2 regions of the Streptomyces sp. NPDC005878 genome follow, and region 1 is predicted to be linked to the other one. Evidence: riboswitches for the same ligand, from Rfam matches in the RefSeq annotation. Region 1 holds a riboswitch; the other holds the start of a gene.
What was found. Region 1 has a riboswitch for S-adenosylmethionine ahead of thrC (threonine synthase). Riboswitches for the same ligand answer to the same signal wherever they lie in the genome.
Positions count from the first base shown of each region.

Region 2: linked by a shared signal. The riboswitch ahead of ABZ404_RS34370 (aminotransferase class V-fold PLP-dependent enzyme) and the one ahead of thrC (threonine synthase) in region 1 are both predicted to bind S-adenosylmethionine.

Region 1 is NZ_JBEXWK010000005.1:307,609-312,341, reverse strand. Features, by position in the region: gene ABZ404_RS12000 (cold-shock protein) at 20-223, opposite strand; gene ABZ404_RS11995 (MoaD/ThiS family protein) at 633-911, opposite strand; gene thrC (threonine synthase) at 946-2,298, opposite strand; SAM riboswitch class I at 2,292-2,419, opposite strand; gene ABZ404_RS11985 (glucosyl-3-phosphoglycerate synthase) at 2,608-3,555, shown strand; gene ABZ404_RS11980 (trehalose-6-phosphate synthase) at 3,632-4,733, shown strand, end outside.
Region 2 is NZ_JBEXWK010000036.1:31,757-36,489, forward strand. Features, by position in the region: gene ABZ404_RS34370 (aminotransferase class V-fold PLP-dependent enzyme) at 57-1,487, opposite strand; SAM riboswitch class IV at 1,718-1,835, opposite strand; gene trpD (anthranilate phosphoribosyltransferase) at 1,924-2,988, opposite strand; gene ABZ404_RS34380 (cytochrome bc complex cytochrome b subunit) at 3,122-4,733, opposite strand, start outside.

The sequences.
Region 1 (4,733 bases):
GTGGCCGATCGCGCCGAGATCAGACGGCGAGCTTGACCATGTCCGCCTGCGGACCCTTCTGGCCCTGCGAGATCTCGAACTCGACTCGCTGACCTTCTTCAAGGGTGCGGTACCCGTCCATCTGGATCGCGCTGTAGTGGACGAAAACATCCGCACCACCGTCGACCGCGATGAAGCCGTACCCCTTCTCCGCGTTGAACCACTTGACGGTGCCCTGAGCCATGCCTAACTCCCCTATTACTGGCCCTTGCACGGGACCACACTTCGCGGACCCGGGTCAGATCTCCACCCTCCGACAGGAGAGGGTGTGCGCCGGAACGCGTCGACCGCGGCTGAATGTATCTGCCCAACTGCCCTCTGCAACAGGTCAGTCGGACGAGAATTCCGGGCGGGGGCCAGGAGCGGAATGCCGCCTATTCCAGCATTACGGGGCAAGTCGGGCCGGGCAAAGCGCACTTAAGGAGCAATATGCTCGAACACTTTGACTGCATCTCGACGCCGGTTCGTCGCGTTCTCATATGCACGTGGCATGCGCAACGAAGGGGACTTCCCCACTGTACCGCGCTCAACCACACTGAATTGCCCCCTCCGCTTAGCTTGCGGAGGGGGCAATTCAGGTAACGCGGAGTAGCTCAGCAGCCGCCCGCGACGGCCGGAATGATCGAGACCCCGGCGCCGTCCGGCGTGGCCGTCTCCAGGCCCTGCTCGAAGCGGACGTCGTCGTCGTTGACGTACACGTTGACGAACCGGCGCAGCTTGCCCTGGTCGTCCAGGACCCGGGCGGCGATCCCCGTGTGGTTCTTCTCCAGGTCGGCGATGACCTCGGCGAGGGTGGCACCCTCGGCCGCGACCTCGGCCTGTCCGCCGGTGTACGTGCGGAGGATGGTGGGGATGCGGACGTTGACGCTCATGGGGCTTCCTGCCTTCCGTCTGGGAGCTGGTGGGTCAGCCGGCCAGGCCGGCGTCGCGGAACGCGTCCAGGCTCGGGCGGATGGTCGCGGTCGGTCCGGTGGTCGGCGCCACCGCGTCCAGGGTCTTGAGGCCGTCACCCGTGTTGAGGACGACAGTAGTCAGGGCCGGGTCGAGAAGCCCCTCCTCGATGAGCTTGCGGGTGACACCGACCGTCACGCCGCCCGCCGTCTCGGCGAAGATGCCCTCGGTCCGGGCCAGCAGCTTGATCGCGTCCACGATCTGCCCGTCGTTCACGTCCTCCACCGCGCCGCCGGTGCGCCGGGCGATGTCCAGGACGTACGGGCCGTCCGCCGGGTTGCCGATGGCGAGGGACTTGGCGATGGTGTCCGGCTTCTGCGGGCGGACCACGTCGTGGCCCGCCTTGAAGGCGGTCGACACCGGCGAGCAGCCCTCGGCCTGGGCGCCGAAGATCTTGTACGGCCGGTCCTCGACGAGCCCCAGCTTCACCAGCTCCTGGAGCCCCTTGTCGATCTTCGTGAGCTGGGAGCCGGAGGCGATCGGGACGACGAGCTGGTCGGGCAGCCGCCAGCCGAGCTGCTCGCAGATCTCGTACGCCAGCGTCTTGGAGCCCTCGCCGTAGTACGGGCGCAGGTTCACGTTGACGAAGCCCCAGCCCTCGCCGAGCGGGTCGCCGATGAGCTCCGAGCAGAAGCGGTTGACGTCGTCGTAGTTGCCCTCGATGCCGACCAGCTCGCCGCCGTACACCGCGGCCATGACGACCTTGCCCTGCTCCAGGTCGTGCGGGATGAAGACGCAGGAGCGCAGGCCGGCCCGGGCGGCGGCGGCGCCGACCGCGCCCGCGAGGTTGCCGGTGGAGGAGCAGGAGAGCGTGGTGAAGCCGAAGGCGCGGGCGGCCTCGACGGCGATGGCGACGACGCGGTCCTTGAAGGAGTGCGTCGGGTTGCCGGAGTCGTCCTTGACGTAGAGACCGCCGGTGACGCCCAGCTCACGGGCGAGATTGTCAGCCTTGACGAGCTTGGTGAATCCCGGATTCAGGTTGGGCTTTTCAGCCACATTGGCCGGAACGGGCAGCAGGGGCGCATAGCGCCAGATGTTGTCCGGGCCCGCTTCGATCCGCTTGCGGAGCGCCTCGGGATCACCTGTCGGAAGGTCGTACGCGACTTCGAGCGGCCCGAAACACAGGGCGCAGGCGAAGATGGGGCCGAGATCGAACCGCTCTCCGCATTCCCGGCAGGAAAGCGCGACGGCGGGACCGAGATCCACGGAGGTGGCGGCGTCTGCGGTGGTGGCGTCCGCGGTGGCGACAGGGGTGGCAGCTACGTCGGCGGTGTGCACAGCCATGATGGCGAGGCCCTTTCTCCTCATCTTCCCCATGGCGCATTTCGCCATGAGACGGAATTGGCACCTTCCCCACCGTGACCTCGCGGTCGGCAGGAGGGTTGCCGGGACTTCAACGGGCCGTTCCCTCAGTCCCTCTGGATGAGCGCTGTGGCACCGGGTCCAGGACCCGGGCGTTTGTCCGCGCGACGACCCCGACATGCGAGCGCCGTCCGCGTTGTTCAAGACTGTAACCGAAGGCCCGGACGGTTGAGATAGTCGTCCGAACCGCGAGATGGATCACAGGCGGCACCCGCGCCGTCCCGCGCACCGTCACTCACAGAGGGGTCACCGATCGTGCTGGAAGAGGTGGAACGCTGGCTGAGCAGGCGTTCCTGGTCGGCGGCCGACCGCCCGCTGGACGCGATCACGGCGGCCAAGCGCCGCACCGGCACCACGGTCAGCGTGGTCCTGCCCGCGCTGGACGAGGAGGCCACCGTCGGGCAGATCGTCACCGCGATCCGCCGCGAGCTGATGACCGCCGCCGTGCCGCTCGTCGACGAGCTGGTCGTGGTCGACTCCGGCTCCACCGACCGCACGGCCGAGGTCGCGACCGCCGCGGGCGCCCGCGTGGTCCACCGGGACGCGATCCTGCCCCGGATACCGGCGCTGCCCGGCAAGGGCGAGGTCCTGTGGCGCTCCCTGCTGGTCACCACGGGTGACATCGTCTGCTTCATCGACGCGGACCTGAAGGACTTCGACCCCGGCTTCGTCTCCGGGATCGTCGGCCCGCTCCTGACCGACCCGGACGTGCACCTCGTCAAGGCGATGTACGACCGCCCGTTCGGAGACTCCCCAGGTCAGGGTGGTCGCGTCACCGAACTGGTGGCCCGGCCGCTGCTCAATCTGCACTGGCCGCAGCTGGCCGGGTTCGTCCAGCCGCTGGGCGGCGAGTACGCGGCCCGGCGCTCCCTGCTGGAGCGGCTGCCCTTCCCCGTCGGTTACGGAGTGGAGCTGGGGCTGCTCGTCGACGCGCTGCACACCGTGGGTCTCGACGCGCTGGCCCAGGTCGACGTGGGCGTGCGCAGACACCGCCACCAGGACGGGCAGGCGCTCGGCCGGATGGCCGCGGCGATCTACCGCACGGCCCAACTGCGCCTGTCCCGGGCCCACTTGGTCCGTCCGTCGCTGACGCAGTTCGAACGGGCCGAGGAGGGCTTCGTCCCGCGCACCTACGCGGTGGACACCGAGGAACGCCCGCCGATGCGCGAGATCTCGGAGTACGCGGTGCACCGCGCGGCGTGAGCGGGCGCGGTCGCCGGGGGGTCCGTGACGCGGTTCGCACGTTTGAGGCATTCCGCTTCGGGCTAGGTTCGTCTCCATGGTCCCCGCGCGTGCTGCCCAGATCCTCGTCGCGTCCAACCGCGGCCCGGTCTCGTACACCCTCGACCCCGACGGAACACTCACACCCCGCCGCGGCGGCGGCGGCCTGGTCTCGGGCCTCTCCGCCATCGGCGCCGAGGCGGACACCCTGTGGGTGTGCTCCGCGCTCGGCGACGGCGACCGGGAGGCGGTGCGGCGCGGGGTGGGCGAGCCGGGCGTGCGGATGCTGGACATCGACGCGGCCGTCCACACCGACGCCTACAACGGCATCGCCAACTCGGTGCTGTGGTTCGTCCACCACATGCTCTACCAGACACCGCTGGAGCCCGCCTTCGACGCGGAGTTCCGGCGCCAGTGGGGTGCGTACGAGGCGTACAACCGGGCCTTCGCCCAGGCGCTGGCGGACGAGGCGGCGGACGGGGCGGCCGTGATCGTCCAGGACTACCACCTGGCGCTGGTCCCCGGCATGCTCCGCGAACTCCGCCCCGACCTGCGCATCGGCCACTTCTCCCACACCCCGTGGGCGCCCCCCGAGTACTTCCGGATGCTCCCCGACGACGTGGCCGCGCAGCTCCTGAAGGGGATGCTCGGCGCGGACCGGCTCGGCTTCCTCACCCACCGCTGGGCGGACGCGTTCACCCGCTGCTGCGAGGACGTCGTCGGCGGTACGGGCACCACCCGGATCGGGGTGCACGGACTCGGCGCGGACGCGGAGTTCCTGCGGCGCCGCGCGCACGAGAGCGACGTCGAGGAGCGGATGGCGGCGCTGCGCGAGGAGATCGGCGCGGGCCGCCGCGCGATCGTGCGGGTCGACCGCACGGAGCTGTCGAAGAACATCGTGCGCGGCATGCTGGCGTACCGGCAGCTCCTCGACGAGCGCCCCGAGTGGCGCGAGCGGGTGGTGCACGTCGCCTTCGCCTATCCGTCGCGCCAGGACCTGGCGGTGTACCGGGAGTACACCGAGGAGGTGTCCCGGGTGGCCGCCGCCATCAACTCCGCGTACGGGACGGACGACTGGACCCCGGTCGTCCTCCACGTGAAGGACGACTTCGCCCGCTCGCTGGCGGCGTACCGGCTCGCCGACGTGGCGCTGGTCAACC
Region 2 (4,733 bases), on a different contig from region 1:
GACGACGGGGTGGGGGCGCAGCCCCCGGAGGGGGCCGGGGCGTGGCCCCGGGGGCGTCACTTCGCCGGGACGCAGCGGCCCCCCTCCACCTGGTACGCCCACTTCGCCCCCTCCCCCACCAACTCCCGCACCGCCCCCACGAACCGCTCCACATGCTCGTCCGGCGTCCCCGCCCCGAAGCTGACCCGGATCGCGTTCAGGGACCGCTCCCCCGGCTCCCCCTCCGGCGCCCCGCACTCCCCCTGCTCCTGCGGCTCCCCGCCGAGCAGCGTCCGTACCAGCGGGTGGGCGCAGAACAGGCCGTCCCGCACCCCGATCCCGTACTCCGCCGACAGCGCCGCCGCGAAGTGCGAGCTGTTCCAGCCGTCCACGACGAACGAGATCACCCCGACCCTCGGCGCGTCGTCGCCGAAGAGGGACAGCACCCGTACCTGCGGCACCGCCGCCAGCCCCTCCCGCACCTTCGCGATCAGGTGTCGCTCCCGCTCCACCAGGGCGTCGAAGCCCGCCTCCGTGAGCGCCTTGCAGGCGGACGCGATGGCGTACACCCCGATCACGTTCGGCGATCCGGCCTCGTGCCGGGCGGCCGTGGTGTGCCACTCGACGTCCACCCCGCCGTCCGCGCGCCGCGCGACGGTACGGGAGGCGCCGCCGCCCGCGAGGTACGGCTCGGCCTCCTGGAACCAGTCCGCGCGCCCGGCCAGCACCCCCGAGCCGAACGGCGCGTACAGCTTGTGCCCGGAGAAGGCGATCCAGTCGACGTCCGACTCCCGTACGGAGACGGGGTGGTGGGGCGCCAGCTGCGCCGCGTCCAGCACGATCCGCGCCCCGTGCGCGTGGGCAGCCGCCGTCAGCTCCCTCACCGGCCACAGCTCGCCCGTGACGTTGGAGGCGCCGGTGACGCAGACCAGCGCCGGGCCGTAGGGCTCGCGGTCGGCCAGCGCGCGCTCCAGGATCGCCACCGCCTGCCGCGGCGTGCGCGGCGCGTCGAGGTACGTGACCTGCGCGTCCCGCCACGGCAGCAGCGACGCGTGGTGCTCGGTCTCGAAGACGAAGACCTGGCAGTCGGCGGGGAGCACCCGGGCCAGCAGGTTCAGCGAGTCCGTCGTCGACCGGGTGAAGACCACCTGGTCGCCGGGGCGGCAGTCGAGGAACTCGGCCACCGTCGCCCGGCTGTTCTCGAACAGGTCGGTGGAGAGCTGCGAGAGGTAGCCCGCGCCCCGGTGCACGCTGCCGTAGTAGGGGGCGTACGCGGCCACGTCGTCCCACACCCGCTGGAGGGCGGGGGCGCTCGCCGCGTAGTCGAGGGCCGCGTACGTCACCTCGCCGCCGGTGACCAGCGGCACGGTGACGTCCCGGCCGAGCACCGGCAGCGGCCCCGCGCAGCAGGCCTCCTCGGACGAGGACGACGACGACGGAGAAGAGGACGAGAGGGGGGCGGACGCGGTGGTGAAGGCGGGCGTGGACGTGGACGCGTATGCGGACATGGCGGTATCTCCCTGCGGGACAAGGCGAATCGGCTGTGGAACCCCCGGGGCACGGCGGACCGACCGGCGGCGCCGGATGCACGGGGGGTGACCTCGACGTACGCGCGGAGGGCGTACGGAGGTGTACAGAAGAAGGGGCCGGAGGCCCTATCGCATTCGCTTGCTCACGAGACTGCTCCCTTGAGGACCAGGACCCCAGGGGCGCGCCACCCGGAGAACGGGTGCGCAGGGGTCCGCGCTTGCCGCCGACCTCGCTGCCTGCGGCCTGGTCTTCACCCGGGGCACCCCGCCACGGACGGAGGGTTGCCGGACAGCGGGCCGGGGCCGTAGTCGCTGTCACTCATGACCTTGGAAAGCATCCTGCCATACGTCGGCGTACGCGCAAGGCGCGGTCCGGCATCCGGACCGCGCCGTGCGTCACACCTTCGGGCGGCGGCTACGCGTTGCTGGCCGCCACCCACCGCTCCAGGGCCCGTCTCGCCGATCCGGAGTCCACCGACTCGGCCGCCCGGGCGATCCCGTCCCGGATCTGCTCCATCAGGGTGCCCGGGCCCGGGTCGAGGGCGACCAGCGCCGCCGCCGAGTTGAGCAGCACCGCGTCCCGTACCGGCCCGGTCTCCCCGGCCAGCAGCCGCCGGGCCACGTCCGCGTTGTACGAGGCGTCGGCGCCGCGCAGCGCCTCCACCGGCACCAGGTCGATGCCCACGTCCCTGGGGTCGAAGGCCTCCTCGCGCACCGCCCCGTCCCGTACCACCCAGACGCGGGAGGTCGCGGTGGTCGTCAGCTCGTCCATGCCGTCGTCGCCCCGGAACACCAGCGCCGAGGAGCCGCGTTCGGCGAGGACGCCGGCCACGATCGGCGCCATCCGCGCGTCCGCGACGCCGGTCGCCTGGGACGTCACCCGGGCGGGGTTGGTGAGCGGGCCGAGGAAGTTGAAGGTGGTGCGGATGCCGAGTTCGCGGCGGGCGGCGGCGACGTACCGCAGGGCGGGGTGGAACTTCACCGCGAAGCAGAAGGTGACGCCCGCCTCCTCGGCGACCTGGACCACCTGCCGGGGTGTGAGGTCGAGGTTGACGCCGAGCTTCTCCAGGACGTCGGAGGCGCCGCTGGCGGAGGACGCGGCCCGGTTGCCGTGCTTGACGACCTTGGCGCCGGTGCCCGCGACCACGATGGCCGACATGGTGGAGATGTTGACGGTCTTGGCGCCGTCGCCGCCGGTGCCGACGATGTCGACGGTCCGGCCGGGCACCTCGATCAGGTTGGCGTGCTCGTACATCGCGCGGACCATGCCGGTGATCTCGGCGACGGTCTCGCCCTTGGCCCGCAGGGCCACCGCGAACCCGGCGATCTGCGCGTCGGTCGCCTCGCCGCGCATGATCGAGTCCATCGCCCAGGCGGTCGCCTCGGCGCTCTGGTCGGTGCCGCTGAGCAGGGCGTCCAGTACGCCCGGCCAGGAGTAGGCCGCCACGCTGTCGCCGCCTGCCGGGGTCACAACGTTCATGGTCCGCTCCTGGGTCCACCGACGGATAGGGAATGGGAACACCCTATCCAGCCCCGGGAACGGCGAAGGGCCCCGTCCATCGCCTGGACGGGGCCCCGTGCTGTGTGGCGTACAGCGTCGCGCTGGGTGGGGATCAGTGGTGGCCGTGGCCGCTGGTGATCTCCTCGTACTCCTCGGCGGTCGGCTTGGCGATCTGGCTCTGCTCGCCGAAGTAACCCTTGTGGAGCTTGACGCGCAGCTTCTCCATGCGGGAGACCTTGCGCTTGACACCGTTCTCGTCGACGGCCGCCGGCAGCTCGGCCGGACGGGTCTGCTCGTGCGCGGTGAGCTTGTACAGCTGGCCCGCGTCGAGCGGCTCGTGGACCTCGACGAACTCACCGTGCGGCAGCCGCTTGATGATGCCGGTCTCGCGACCGTGCAGCACCTTCTCGGCGTCCCGGCGCTGGAGGCCCAGGCAGATCCGCTTGGTGACGATGAACGCGACGACCGGTCCGACGAAGAACGCGATCCGGACGAACCAGGTGATGGCGTTGAGCGACAGGTTGAAGTTGGTCGCCCACAGGTCGTTGCCACCGCCGACCAGCATCACCATGTACGCGGTCACCCACGCCACACCGATACCGGTGCGGACGGGAGCGTTGCGCGGACGGTCGGCGATGTGGTGCTCGCGGGTGTCCTTGGTGATCCAGGCCTCGATGAACGGGTAGGCCGCGATCGCGAAGAGCACCAGCGGGAAGATCACCAGCGGGATGAACACACCGAGGACCAGCGTGTGGCCCCACAGGTTGATCTCCCAGCCCGGCATCACACGGATGAGGCCTTCGGCGAAGCCCATGTACCAGTCGGGCTGGGCGCCGGTCGACACCTGGTCCGGGCGGTAGGGGCCGATCTCCCAGATCGGGTTGATCGAGGCGATCGCGGCGATGACCGCGATGACACCGAACACCAGGAAGAAGAAGCCGCCGGCCTTGGCCGTGTAGACGGGCAGCAGCGGGGCGCCCACGACGTTCTTGTTGGTGCGGCCGGGGCCCGCGAACTGGGTGTGCTTGTGGTAGAAGACCAGGATCAGGTGAGTGATCATCAGGCCGAGCATGATGCCGGGCAGCAGCAGGATGTGGACCGAGTAGAACCGGGCCACGAAGTCGCCGCCGGGGAACTCGCCGCCGTAGATGAAGAACGACAGGTACGTGCCGACGACCGGCACGCCCAGGATGGCGCCCTCCATGAAGCGGACGCCGGTGCCCGAGAGCAGGTCGTCCGGGAGCGAGTAGCCGGTGAAGCCGGTGAACATGCCGCAGAAGAACAGCAGGAAGCCGAAGAGCCAGTTGACCTCGCGCGGCTTGCGGAACGCGCCCGTGAAGAAGACGCGCATCATGTGCACGAACATGCCGGCGAGGAAGATCAGCGCCGCCCAGTGGTGGATCTGCCGGATGAGCAGACCACCGCGCACATCGAAGCTGATGTGCATGGTCGAGTTGAACGCCTCGGACATCTGTACGCCCTGGAGCGGAACGTAGGAGCCGTCGTAGACGACCTCGTTCATGCTCGGGTGGAAGAACAGTGTCAGGTACACGCCCGTGAGGATGATGATGATGAACGTGTACATGCAGATCTCGCCGAGCATGAAGGACCAGTGGTCCGGAAAGATCTTGCGCATGTTGGTCTTGGCCAGGGTGTAGATCCCCAGCCGGCCGTCGGCCCAGTCGGCGAACTTCTCGCCCTTGCCGGCCTCGCGGCGTTCGTCA